DNA from 3 places in the Mesorhizobium sp. M0491 genome. Region 1 is predicted to be linked to each of the others. Evidence: predicted binding sites of a transcription regulator. Region 1 holds the regulator's gene; each other region holds the start of a gene.
The links. Region 1 encodes LexA, which represses DNA repair genes until DNA is damaged. Its sites were predicted from a motif close to TGTTCNNNNTGTGTTCNG; they were not measured.
Positions count from the first base shown of each region.

Region 2: uvrA (excinuclease ABC subunit UvrA) is a predicted target of LexA. The motif match lies at 2,204-2,221, and genes of this name have one in related genera.
Region 3: NKI69_RS08560 (YifB family Mg chelatase-like AAA ATPase) is a predicted target of LexA. The motif match lies at 2,597-2,614, and genes of this name have one in related genera.

Region 1 is NZ_JAMYRE010000008.1:227,412-231,623, forward strand. It holds gene kynU (kynureninase) at 1-904, shown strand, start outside; gene lexA (transcriptional repressor LexA) at 1,316-2,056, shown strand; gene NKI69_RS13015 (ComEC/Rec2 family competence protein) at 2,050-4,212, opposite strand, start outside.
Region 2 is NZ_JAMYRE010000032.1:8,815-13,026, reverse strand. It holds gene NKI69_RS30075 (ArsR/SmtB family transcription factor) at 1-154, shown strand, start outside; gene NKI69_RS30070 (SRPBCC family protein) at 151-642, shown strand; gene NKI69_RS30065 (ATP-dependent Clp protease proteolytic subunit) at 666-1,271, shown strand; gene NKI69_RS30060 (hypothetical protein) at 1,360-1,656, shown strand; gene uvrA (excinuclease ABC subunit UvrA) at 2,371-4,212, shown strand, end outside.
Region 3 is NZ_JAMYRE010000005.1:262,281-266,492, forward strand. It holds gene NKI69_RS08545 (putative bifunctional diguanylate cyclase/phosphodiesterase) at 1-463, opposite strand, end outside; gene gshB (glutathione synthase) at 694-1,638, shown strand; gene NKI69_RS08555 (NAD(P)H-dependent oxidoreductase) at 1,874-2,464, shown strand; gene NKI69_RS08560 (YifB family Mg chelatase-like AAA ATPase) at 2,707-4,212, shown strand, end outside.

The DNA of each region.
Region 1 (4,212 bases):
GCCCGGCCGGTCGGCCATCGTCGCCGAAGGTGACAGTTTTCCCACCGACCTGTACATCGCCGAAGGCGTGGCCTCGACCCGGGATGGCGTCCTGCTGCGCCTCGCGGGTGTCGACGCGCCGACCATCGAAGAGCTGATCGACGAAAACGTCGCGGTGGTGCTGGTCAATCACGTCAATTACAAATCGGGTGAACTGCGCGACATGGCGGCGCTGACGCGCAAAGCTCATGCGGCCGGAGCGCTGATCGTCTGGGATCTTTGCCACACCGCCGGCGCCCTGCCCGTCGAGCTCGATCACGCAAATGCCGATTTCGCCATCGGCTGCACCTACAAGTACCTCAACGGCGGTCCGGGCGCACCGGCCTTCATCTATGCCGCGCAGCGCCACCACGGCGATATCAGCCAGCCGCTCAGCGGCTGGTGGGGCCATGCGCGGCCCTTTGCCTTCGAACGGGGTTATGTTGCCGGCACCGGCATCCGCCGCTTTTTGTGCGGCACTCAGCCGATCCTGTCGATGCGGGCGCTCAAAGGCGCGCTTGCCATCTGGAATGACGTCGACATGGCGGCATTGCGAAAGAAGAGTGTCGCGTTGACAGAACTGTTCATCCAGCTCGTCGAAGCCAGGTGCGGCGCCTACGGTCTCACGCTGGAGACCACCCGCGACGCGACCAGGCGCGGCAGCCAGGTGTCGTTCCTTCACGATCACGGCTATCAAATCATGCGGGCGCTGATCGAGCGCGGCGTCATCGGTGATTTTCGTGCGCCATCGACCATCCGTTTCGGCTTCACGCCGCTCTATGTCGGCTACAAGGATGTGTGGCTGGCGGTTGAGGTGCTGGAGGATATTCTGCGCACGGGCGCATGGAAGGACCGCCGTTTCGCGGTCAAGGAAGCCGTTACCTGACGCAACGATCCCCGCGATCCACCGCCGCCGCCCTCACTGCCTGGCAGATGACGGAGGGCTGAATTTCCAGCCACAAATGCCAACAGACGTTGGCGTTTTGGCTCCGTTTCGTTCACGGCAAACGAACGTCCCGAAGATTGATATCGTCCTTTGTGGAGGTCGATAGACTAATAATGCCAAGCCTTGGGTCGAGGATGAGCCACAGGTCATTAACCATAATAATTTCAATGTGAGCAGGCGCATCGCCGTGCCTAGCGCCTGTTGATCGCGACCCGCTGGCAAGCGCCAAATAATTTCAGCAGCCTTAACAAATTCATTAAACTTTAAACGGTTGCAGAACACAACTGGAACAGATAGGGTTTGTTCTGGGTTTGTTTTTCGATTCTGGTTTCAGGTAACCTGGGGGCCGCCATGCTGACGCGCAAGCAACATGAACTGCTGATGTTCATCCATGAACGCCTGAAGGAGAGCGGCATTCCGCCATCCTTCGACGAGATGAAGGAGGCGCTTGACCTTGCCTCCAAATCCGGGATTCATCGGCTGATCACCGCACTTGAGGAGCGCGGCTTTATTCGCCGGTTGCCCAACCGGGCACGCGCGCTGGAAGTGCTGCGATTGCCGGACTCGATCGCGCCCGGTCTCAACGCGGCAAAGAAGTTTTCGCCAAGCGTCATCCAGGGCAGTCTCGGTCAGGGTGGCGCCCTTGGCCGGCAGATCAAGCCGGCGCCTTCGCGGATGCCCTCGCCCGGCAATGATGACGATGCGGTCTCCGCCGTGTCGATCCCGGTCATGGGCCGTATCGCCGCCGGTGTGCCGATCGATGCCATCCAGCATCAGACGCATTCGATCTCGGTGCCGCCGGACATGATCATGGGCGGCGCCCACTATGCGCTGGAGGTCAAGGGAGACTCGATGATCGAGGCCGGTATCTTCGACGGCGACACCGTCATCATCCGCAATGCCGACACGGCGAGCCCCGGCGAGATCATCGTGGCGCTGGTCGATGAAGAGGAAGCGACGCTGAAGCGGTTCCGCCGCAAGGGCGCTTCGATTGCTCTCGAAGCCGCCAATCCGGCCTATGAAACCCGTATTTTCGGCCCGGACAGGGTCAAGGTGCAAGGCAAGCTCGTCGGCCTGATCCGCCGCTACTGAGGCGGCTGTGGGTTGGCCGCTGGCTTCTCCGGTTTCTTGAAGGGTGCCAGCCCCCTTGCCTCACGAGAGTATTTGCGTTGCGTGTGCCAGGGCCGATATGGGCTGTCCACCGCGAAGCTGATCGTCGCCGGCGTGGTCGCCGATTGGCGATCGAAGAAGACCGCGGCACTGCCTTTGCGAGCCAGTTGCCGCTTGGTGATGACGAGAACCAGCGGATTGTGACAGGCGTCATACGCGGTGGCGTCATTGATGACGATCAGCTCGGCGAAGCCGCAGGCTTTCCAGGTGTCCTTGCGGTCCTCGACATAGGCAATGATCGCACCGGACATGTGCCTGGCCACGCAAACGCCTGAGGAGCAATAAAACGGCGATCCCAGCGGCAGATCAACGGCATCCGCGACATCGAATTGCCCATCGCTGTTGTCGAACACCTCTGGCACGACGATGGTTTCTGATGTCAGGGCGCGTTTCCAGTTGTCGACGGTGAATTCGTTCGGCCGTTCCCGGCTGACGGCAAGCTCGCCGCCACCGATCGGCAACGCCACCAGCCGGGCGTCTTCCGAGATCAGCACATCCGGCGTGCGCGTATCCGAGACGGTCAGCAAGCCTGCCAGCGCGAGTGGCAGAGCAGCGAGCCGCAGCCAAGTTGTCGCCATCGTCGCGATGACCAGGGCAATTGCCACCAGCAGGACCGAGTGTTGGGAAATCAGCCCGACTCCATCGACAGGCGAACGCTCGGAGATCCAGCCCGATATGGCGATCATCATCGTCAGGCCCTTGCCCATCAGGTAGAGAGCCGGCCAATCCAATCCGAAAGGCATCAGCAGCGCGCTGGCGACGGCCAGGAACATGACGACGGTGACGATCGGCATAACCGCGAGATTGGCAAACAGGCTGAGCGGCGACACACGCTGAAAATGCCAGATGGCAAACAGCGTCGTGGCGCTGCCGGCGATGATCGAGGTCATGGCAAGGCCGGTTGCCGCCAGCACGAACTTTCGCGTCAGGAAACCGGGCATGGATCGCTTTGGCGGCGGCGGCCTTGCTTTTCCCGCGCGGTGATCGGCCCAGCCGGCATAGGCGCCGACCAGAGCCGCGGTCGCGGCGAACGACATCTGAAAACTCGGGCCGACCACCTCATGCGGCGACACCACGATGACGGCGATCGCCGAGATCGCCAGATTGCGCATGGTGAGTGCTGCTCGATCGAACAGCACGGCAATCAGCATCACCGCCAGCATGATGAAGCTGCGCTCGGCGGCAACGACGACTCCAGAGATGATGAGATAGGCCGCGATCGAGAACAGCGCGGCGGCAGCGGCATACTTCTTGACCGGGCGACGCGCGGAAAAGTCGGGAAACAAGGCGAAGGCGCCGCGCAGCAATCCCATGATGGTGCCCGCGACCAGCGCCATGTGCAGTCCCGAAATGGAGATGATGTGGTAGATGCCGGTACGTCGCATCGCCTCATTGATCTCATCGGGAATGCCGGCGCGCACGCCGACGATGAGCGCCGCGGCGATCTCGCCTTCGGCGCCGCCGACGCTGGCCCTGATATGGTCGGCGATACCTTCACGGGCTTTTTCCACACTGGAGGAAATTCGGGCCGACAGCGGCATGTCGCCATCGTCGCTAACGACAAGCTTTGGATTGCCGAGAAAGAATCCGCTGCCGCCGATGCCGGCAAAATAGCTGTCGAAGGAGAAATCATAGCTGTCCGGCCGCACCGGCCCGGTCGGCGGCAAAAGCTTGGCATATCCGGTGATGAGGGAGCCGGCGGTCACGTCAGCCGGGATCTTGCGTGCCGAAAGCCGCACACGTTCCGGCGCATAGCGCAGTTTCGGCCTGGCGGTCGAGATCACGTCGATGGTCAACCGGATACGACCGCTCTCCATACGGTCGAGCGAAACGACGCGGCCGGTGACTTGCGTCGAAATTTCCGAGCCCAACATTTGTGTGCCCGCACGCCACGTCTCGACCTTGGCAGCAAGCAGTCCTAGGGCGCACAAAAGTGCGGCCATGGCGCACAGATGGGTCTTTGACCATGAACGCGAGACCAGCGCACAGATCCCCGTCAGAATGACAACCGCGACAGGTCTCGCAAAGTCAGGCTCCGCCGCCAGCGAAAAATAGCCGATCGCTCCGATCGCCAGGCA
Region 2 (4,212 bases), on a different contig from region 1:
GCTGGTGGTCGAGCGGCGAGCCGGCCGCAACGCCTATTACCGCGCCGATCCGCAGGGGCTCGCCCCCTTGCTCTCCTGGATCGAACGCTACCGGACCTTCTGGCCGGAGCGCATCGAAAGGCTGAAGGCGGTTTTGAAGGACATGGATCAATGAAGAAGGCGGGATCAACGACCAACGCGGGCCAAAGCGACGCCGCGGATGCGCTCGAGTTCGAGTACGAGCTTGCCGAGCCGCCGGAAAAGGTCTGGCGGGCCCTGACCGTACCGGAATTGCTCGCCGCCTGGATGATGCCGAACGACATCAGACCCGAGATGGGCAACCGTTTTGCCTTCGCCGGAACGGGCGCGTCGATCGAATGCGAAATCCTCGACGCCGATCCCGAGAAGCTGCTGCGCTATTCCTGGCGGGAGCAGCCGGGCGACGCAGCCAGGCAGGATCCGCTCGACAGCACCGTCACCTTCACACTTGCCCGAACCGTTTCCGGCGGCACGCATCTGCGTGTCGTCCATGACGGCTTTGCCCGCAAGGCCATGCCTGCCGTCGCCATGGCAGGCGCCGGCTGCCGGCTTTCGCTCGATGCAAACAGGTCACCTAAGCCAATCGCCGCAAACACGCCTCGCCTCCTGCTGCGCGCGGCCTGAAAACAAACAGACGGAGAGAGACAATGAGCGGTGTTGCCAATCTGGTTCCGATGGTGATCGAGCAATCGAGCCGCGGCGAACGCGCCTTCGACATCTTTTCACGACTGCTGCGCGAGCGCATCGTCTTCATCAACGGTGAGATCAACGACGACATCTCGGCGTTGGTCTGCGCGCAGCTTCTGTCGCTGGAATCGGACAATCCCGACAAGGAGATCTCGCTCTACATCAACTCGCCGGGCGGCGTGGTCACCAGCGGCTTCGCCATCTACGACACAATGCAATACATCAGCTGCCCGGTGTCGACCGTATGCATGGGCTTTGCCGCATCGATGGGCTCGTTCCTGCTGATGGCAGGCACACCGGGGCGCCGAATTTCCCTGCCGAACGCCACCATCCTGCTGCACCAGCCGCTGGGCGGCTTCCAGGGCCAGGCCTCCGACATCCAGCGCCATGCCGAGCGCATCGGCCGGACGAAACGGCACATGGCCGAACTCTACGCGCAGCATTGCGGCCGCAGCTATGAAGAGGTCGAGCGCACGCTGGACCGCGACCACTTCATGACCGCCCGCGAGGCCCAGGCATGGGGCATCGTCGACCATGTTTTCGACACGCGAAAAAAGGCGGCGTGAGCCAGGGCCGGATCGGAGTACGTCCGGCTGTCGAAGATTTGACGATGCCGGTCTGGTTCCATCGGCGGCGCGCCACTATAGTCTTGGGATGACCGACACTCATCAGTCCAGATCATTGCACCGCGTCATCGCCGTTATAGCGCTCGCCATTGCGGGCCTCACCAGCGGCGCGGCACTTGCCGAAGACAGTTCGCCGTCAACGCAAAAAGGCGCCCTGCCCGGCGTAACCGGTGACTACCGCATCGCCAAGCCGGCTCCGGAGTCCGACGACGCGTTTCCCGGCAACGGCAACGGCCAGTTCAAGATCGGCGATACGGATGTCAGGATTTCCGGCAGCATCACCGTCGATGTCGGCGCCGGCTCGATCGGGCCGCCGCGCCACTGACAGTCTGTCGGCGCGTGCTGCGTTGCGCCAAACAGACAATCCGCACATGAAAACGGCCCCGCCGTGCTTTGCGCAAACGGACGGGGCCTTTTTGGATCTCAAATCCAATCTCTACCGGGAGTGTACTGCCGGCATTTGATTTCGGATGCAACGCGGCGTTCAACCGACGATCCGACTAACAGTCTCTGATTTTTACGGGGATATGGCAGGTCACGGTTTGTCGGGTGGCGAAAACGCTAAACCCTGGCACTTATGCCTGCCGCCGCTCCAGTAACAACTGGAACCCTATGGGACGATCCGGTGGCGTCATAGCTCCGCTCCTTTGTCCATTGCGACGTTGTCGTCACGAAGCACAAATCGCAAATGCCTGCGGCGTCTCGCAGGCCGCCTTTGGGCGGCGAGGCCATCGAAAGACGGCCGTCTTCGTTGACTGCTGGAGACTGCTCCCGTCAGCTGGTGGCGTCAACCATCAATAGCCGGTTACCGAAAAATGTGATCGCCGGAAGGTTACGTGCAGGTCAGCTTTTGCACAGCTTTGTCAGGAGCGTGTTCGGCCTTTGTTCTTTCCGCTTGCCCGTTCACGCGAAAGACGGTTAAACGCTTTGGTCGGGAATTGTGGCGTCTCTCGACGTGGCGGCAAAACTACCTACATAGGGGATGGCCGGGAAAACCCGCCATTCCAGGAAATTCCAGATTCTGAGGCGGCGACCGGCTATGGCCGACCATAAATATCTTTCCATTCGCGGGGCGCGCGAACACAATCTGAAGAATGTCGATCTCGACTTGCCGCGTGACAGCCTGATTGTCATGACCGGCCTGTCGGGGTCCGGCAAGTCATCGCTTGCCTTCGACACGATCTATGCCGAAGGCCAGCGCCGCTACGTCGAAAGCCTGTCGGCCTACGCGCGGCAATTCCTTGAGATGATGCAGAAGCCTGACGTCGACCAGATCGACGGCCTGTCGCCCGCCATCTCCATCGAGCAGAAGACCACCTCGAAGAACCCGCGTTCGACCGTCGGCACCGTCACCGAGATCTACGACTATATGCGGCTGCTTTTTGCGCGCGTCGGCATCCCCTATTCGCCGGCCACCGGCCTGCCGATCGAGAGCCAGACGGTTTCGCAGATGGTCGACCGCGTGCTGGCGGTCGAGGAAGGCACGCGGCTGTTCATCCTGGCGCCGATGGTGCGCGGCCGCAAAGGCGAATACCGCAAGGAATTGCTGGAGTTGCAAAAAAAGGGCTTTCAGCGCGTCAAGGTCGATGGCGTCTTCTACGAAATCGCCGACGTGCCGGCGCTGGACAAGAAGTACAAGCATGACCTCGACGTCGTCGTCGACCGCATCGTCGTGCGCGGCGATCTGGCGACGCGGCTTGCCGATTCCATCGAGACCGCCCTGAAGCTGGCCGATGGGCTGGCGGTCGCCGAATTCGCCGACAAGCCGCTCGATGCCAGCCAGACCGGCGAGGATTCGGTCAACAAGTCGAAGAACGAGACGCATGAGCGCATCCTGTTCTCGGAAAAGTTCGCTTGCCCGGTCTCCGGCTTCACCATTCCGGAAATCGAACCGCGGCTGTTCTCGTTCAACAACCCGTTCGGCGCCTGCCCGACCTGCGACGGTCTCGGCAGCCAGCGCGCCATCGACGGCAATCTGATCGTGCCGGACGAGAACATCTCGCTGCGCGACGGCGCCGTCAGCCCGTGGGCGAAGTCGACCTCGCCCTATTACGCGCAGACGCTGGAAGCGCTGGGCAAGGCTTATGGCTTCAAGCTTGGCGACAAGTTCAAGGATTTGTCCGAAGAGGCCAAGGAAGCCATCCTGCACGGCACGGGCGAGCGCGAAATCACCTTCCAGTATGATGACGGCCTGCGCTCCTACAAGACCACCAAGACCTTTGAAGGCGTCATTCCCAATCTCGAGCGGCGCTGGAAAGAGACCGAATCCGCCTGGATGCGCGAAGAAATCGAGCGCTTCATGTCGGCGACGCCCTGCCCGGTCTGCAAGGGCTATCGGCTGAAGCCCGAGTCGCTGGCGGTGAAAATCGCCGGCAAGCACATCGGCGAAGTCACCGAGCTTTCCATCCGCAAGGCCGACCAGTGGTTCACCGACCTGCCAGCGTCGCTCAACGACAAGCAGAACGAGATCGCGGTGCGCGTGCTCAAGGAAATCCGCGAACGGCTGCGCTTCCTCAACGATGTCGGGCTCGACTATCTGACGCTGTCGCGCAATTCCGGCACGCTGTCGGGCGGCGAAAGCCAGCGCATCCGGCTGGCGTCGCAGATCGGCTCCGGTCTCACCGGCGTGCTCTATGTGCTGGATGAGCCATCGATCGGCCTGCACCAGCGCGACAATGCCCGCCTGCTTGATACGCTGAAGCACCTGCGCGACATCGGCAACACGGTGATCGTCGTCGAGCATGACGAGGACGCCATCCTGCATGCCGACTATGTCGTCGACATGGGCCCGGCCGCCGGCATCCATGGCGGCGAGATCATCGCCCAGGGCACGCCGCAGCAGGTGATGGCCAATCCCAATTCGATCACCGGCAAATACCTG
Region 3 (4,212 bases), on a different contig from region 1:
CGGTGGTCTCGTCGCCCGAATAGAACAGCGAGCAGCCGACCGAGGCCGAAAGCCTGGCGGTGCGTTCGCCGACATCATAGGGCGCCGACAGGATCTCGATCAGCATGCGGGACTTTTCGGCCGCTGCATCCTCGCTGAACACCAGAGGATAGAGAAAGGCGAATTCGTCGGCACCGATGCGGCAGACCGTGGAATGGCCGTCCATCGAGGCGCGCAGCCGCATCGCGACCTGGATCAGGATGTCGTCGCCGGCCTTGTGGCCGAACAGATCGTTGATCGGCTTGAAGCCGTCGAGGTCGAGAATGCCGACGGTAAAGGGCGCGGGATCCTCGGCACGGTCGGCGATCAGGCGATCGACCTTGTCGAAGAAGCGGCGATGGTTGCCAAGCCCGGTCAACGGATCGGTGAATGCCAGATCCGTGCTCTCCCTGTTTGCCTGACCGGTGCCAAACGAAGTTTGCATCGGTGTCCCTGTTTTGTGACGTCGGAATTTATTTTCAGACTGGCAGCAAACCCTTTAGGAAACGTATCGCGAGATCGATTTTCCACGGGCAACCGCGACTGTTTCGAAGGATCGATGAAAGCAGCGCATTCGGGTGTCGGATGCCAATCCTAGGAATGTCGCGATTGGCAGACGGGCAGTGAGCCTGTACAGGCAAGACAGTCGTCCATCCGAGCCGCCGGAGACCCGCCATGAAGCTGAAAATCGCCGTCCAGATGGACCACATCTCCACCGTGTCGATCGCCGGCGACACCTCGTTCGCGCTGTCGCTGGAAGCGCAGCGGCGTGGCCATGAGCTGTTCCACTACACGCCGGATCGGCTGTCGTTGCGCGACGGCAAGGTGTTTGCCCGCATCGAGGAAATGCAGGTGCGCGACGAGAAGGGCAGCCACTATTCGCTGGGCGAGAAGGTGCGCACCGATCTGTCGGAGATGGATGTCGTGCTGCTGCGCCAGGATCCACCCTTCGACATGAACTACATCACCACCACGCACATCCTGGAGCGCATCCATCCGAAAACGCTCGTGGTCAACGACCCGGCCTGGGTGCGCAACAGCCCCGAAAAGATCTTCGTCACCGAATTTGCCGACCTGATGCCGGACACGCTGATCACCAAGGATCCACTCGAAGTTGCCGCCTTCCGCAAGGAGTTCGGCGACATCATCATCAAGCCGCTGTACGGCAATGGCGGCGCCGGTATCTTCCACATGCTGGAGGCCGACCGCAACCTTGCCTCGCTGCTGGAAATGTTCGGCCAGATGTTCCGCGAACCCTATATCGTGCAGCGCTATCTCAAGGACGTGCGCAAGGGCGACAAGCGCATCATCCTGATCGACGGCGAGCCGGTCGGCGCCATCAACCGGGTGCCGGCCGAACACGATTCCCGCTCCAACATGCATGTCGGCGGCCGCGCCGAAAAGACCGAACTGACGGAGCGCGAACGCGAGATCTGCGCCCGCATCGGGCCGTCGCTGAAAGAGCGCGGCTTCATCCTCGTCGGCATCGACGTCATCGGCGACTACATGACCGAGATCAACGTGACCTCGCCGACCGGCGTGCGTGAGGTCAAGCGTTTCGGCGGCGCCGACATCGCCAGCCTGTTCTGGGACGCGGTCGAGGACAAGCGGCGGACGTAACCGTTTTCACTTTGTCTTAACCATGTTCCGGTTTCTGCAACCGGCCACAACCCAGCCGCGACCGGCGCGGCTGCATATTCTTGTAATGTTCCTCATTTGATCGGGCGATTGCATAAGCCCGCTGCTGATCGACACCGGCGATGGGCTTTCCCTCCCCGCCACTGACCTTGCTGTTTCCACTTGGTTGCGCGACGGCTAATATGTGCGTGTAGTTCGAAGCCTGAAGGCCCGCGCCATGAAAATCAATGTCGTCTACGCGCATCCACTAGCCGACAGTTACCAGGCGGCGCTCCACAAACGGGTCGTTCAGACCCTCAAAGCCAGGGGTGACGAGGTCGTTGATTTCGATCTCCATCAGATGAAGTTCGATCCTGTGATGCATGCCGAAGAAAGACATGGCCACTTTGACCCTGCCCAGGCACCCAGCGACTTGCAGGTTTACATCGACGCGTTGAGATGGGCGGAGGCATGCGTTTTCTGCTTTCCGACATGGTGGTCAGGCATGCCCGCAATCTTGAAGGGTTATTTTGATCGAGTTTGGCGACCGGGGGTGGCTTACGAGTTGCCGGCAGACGGTGGCGTGATCAAGCCGGCGCTATTGAACATCCGGCGGATGGGCGTTGTTACCACATGCGGGTCGCCGTGGTGGTATACTGAACTGTACATGCAAAACCCGGGAAGGAAGGTGCTGCTGCGCGGTCTCAAGACTATGTGCGGCCGCAACGTGAGGCACCTCTACCTGACGAGATATTCCGTCGAAAACATCTCTGATGACCAGAGGGAAATGTTCGCCCGCAAGGTGGAGCGCCTGTTCGACAAATTCTAGCCATCTATGCTCGGGTATGTCATCTTTGATGCCAGCGAGCCTTTGACGGAGCGGGCGCTCAAGCTTCCGATCAAAGCCTAGCTTATGGACGGCGCTCCTTGCCGGCAGAATTCTCACCGTGGTGAAGCTATATGTTCTCGTAATGTTCTTGCTTAACTCCGAAATCTGTGGTTGTCTTCTTTGACTTCGCTCACACCCTGATCGCCAGGGCATGGGCGAACTACTGTCCGGGGGTACAAAAAATGGTGGCGCGGGTTCGCACGGTCGCTTTCCAAGGCATCGAGGCCGTGCCGGTCGACGTGCAGGTGATGATCGCGCCCGGCAAGGTCAACATGCATATCGTCGGCCTGGGCGACAAGGCGGTGGCCGAAAGCCGCGAGCGGGTGCAGGCCGCACTGCATGCTTCCGGCCTGTCGATGCCGTCGAAGAAGGTGACTGTCAATCTGGCGCCGGCCGACCTGCCGAAGGAAGGCAGTCACTACGACCTGCCGATCGCGCTTGGCCTGATGGCTGCCCTTGGCGCCATCCCGGGCGACATGCTAGCCGGCTATGTCGTGCTTGGAGAATTGTCGCTCGATGGCACGATTGCCGCGGTCGCCGGCGCCTTGCCGGCGGCGATCGCGGCCAATGCCGAGGGCAAGGGCCTGATCTGCCCGTTCGCCTGCGGACCGGAAGCGGCCTGGGCTGGAAAGGATTTCGACATTCTGGCGCCGCGCAGCCTGATTGCCGTCGCCAATCATTTTCGTGGCACGCAGGTGCTGTCGCGCCCCGAGGCCGGCATCCACGCCGCGGCGCTGGATCTGCCCGACCTCGCCGACATCAAGGGCCAGGAGACCGCCAAGCGGGCGCTGGAGGTGGCGGCGGCCGGTGGTCATAATCTGCTTATGATCGGACCGCCAGGATCGGGCAAATCGATGCTGGCGCAGCGGCTGCCGTCGATCCTGCCGCCGCTGGCGCCGAAGGAATTGCTCGAAGTCTCGATGATCGCCTCGGTGGCGGGGGAACTCGGCGAAGGCAAGCTGACCGACCGGCGGCCGTTCCGCGCGCCGCACCACTCGGCCTCGATGGCGGCGATGGTCGGCGGCGGCATCCGCGCGCGGCCGGGCGAGGTGTCGCTGGCCCATCACGGCGTGCTGTTCCTCGACGAGTTTCCCGAGTTCACGCCGCAGACGCTCGATGCGCTGCGCCAGCCGCTGGAGACCGGCGACTGCATGATCGCGCGGGCCAACCATCGCGTCACCTATCCGGCGCGTATCCAATTGGTGGCGGCGATGAACCCATGCCGCTGCGGCATGGCCGGCGAGCCAGGCTATCGCTGCCTGCGCGGCGAGCGTTGCCGCACCGACTATCAGGCGCGCATTTCGGGCCCGCTGCTCGACCGCATCGATCTCAGGATCGAAGTGCCGGCGGTCTCGGCCAGCGACTTGATCCGGCCCGACCGGGCGGAGAAGAGTGCCGATGTGGCGATGCGCGTGGCACGCGCCCGCACCATCCAGCGCGAACGCTTCGAGCGGCTCGGCGCCACCCGCGCCACCACCAACGCGCATTGCTCACCGTCGATCATCGAGGAAATCGCCATGCCTGACGCCACCGGCCTGTCGCTGCTCAAGGACGCCAGCGAGAAGCTCGCCTTTTCCGCCCGCGCCTACCACCGGGTGCTGAAAGTGGCGCGCACACTGGCCGATCTCGACGCCAGCGAAACCGTCGGCCGAATCCATCTGGCCGAGGCGATCTCCTACCGCATGAGC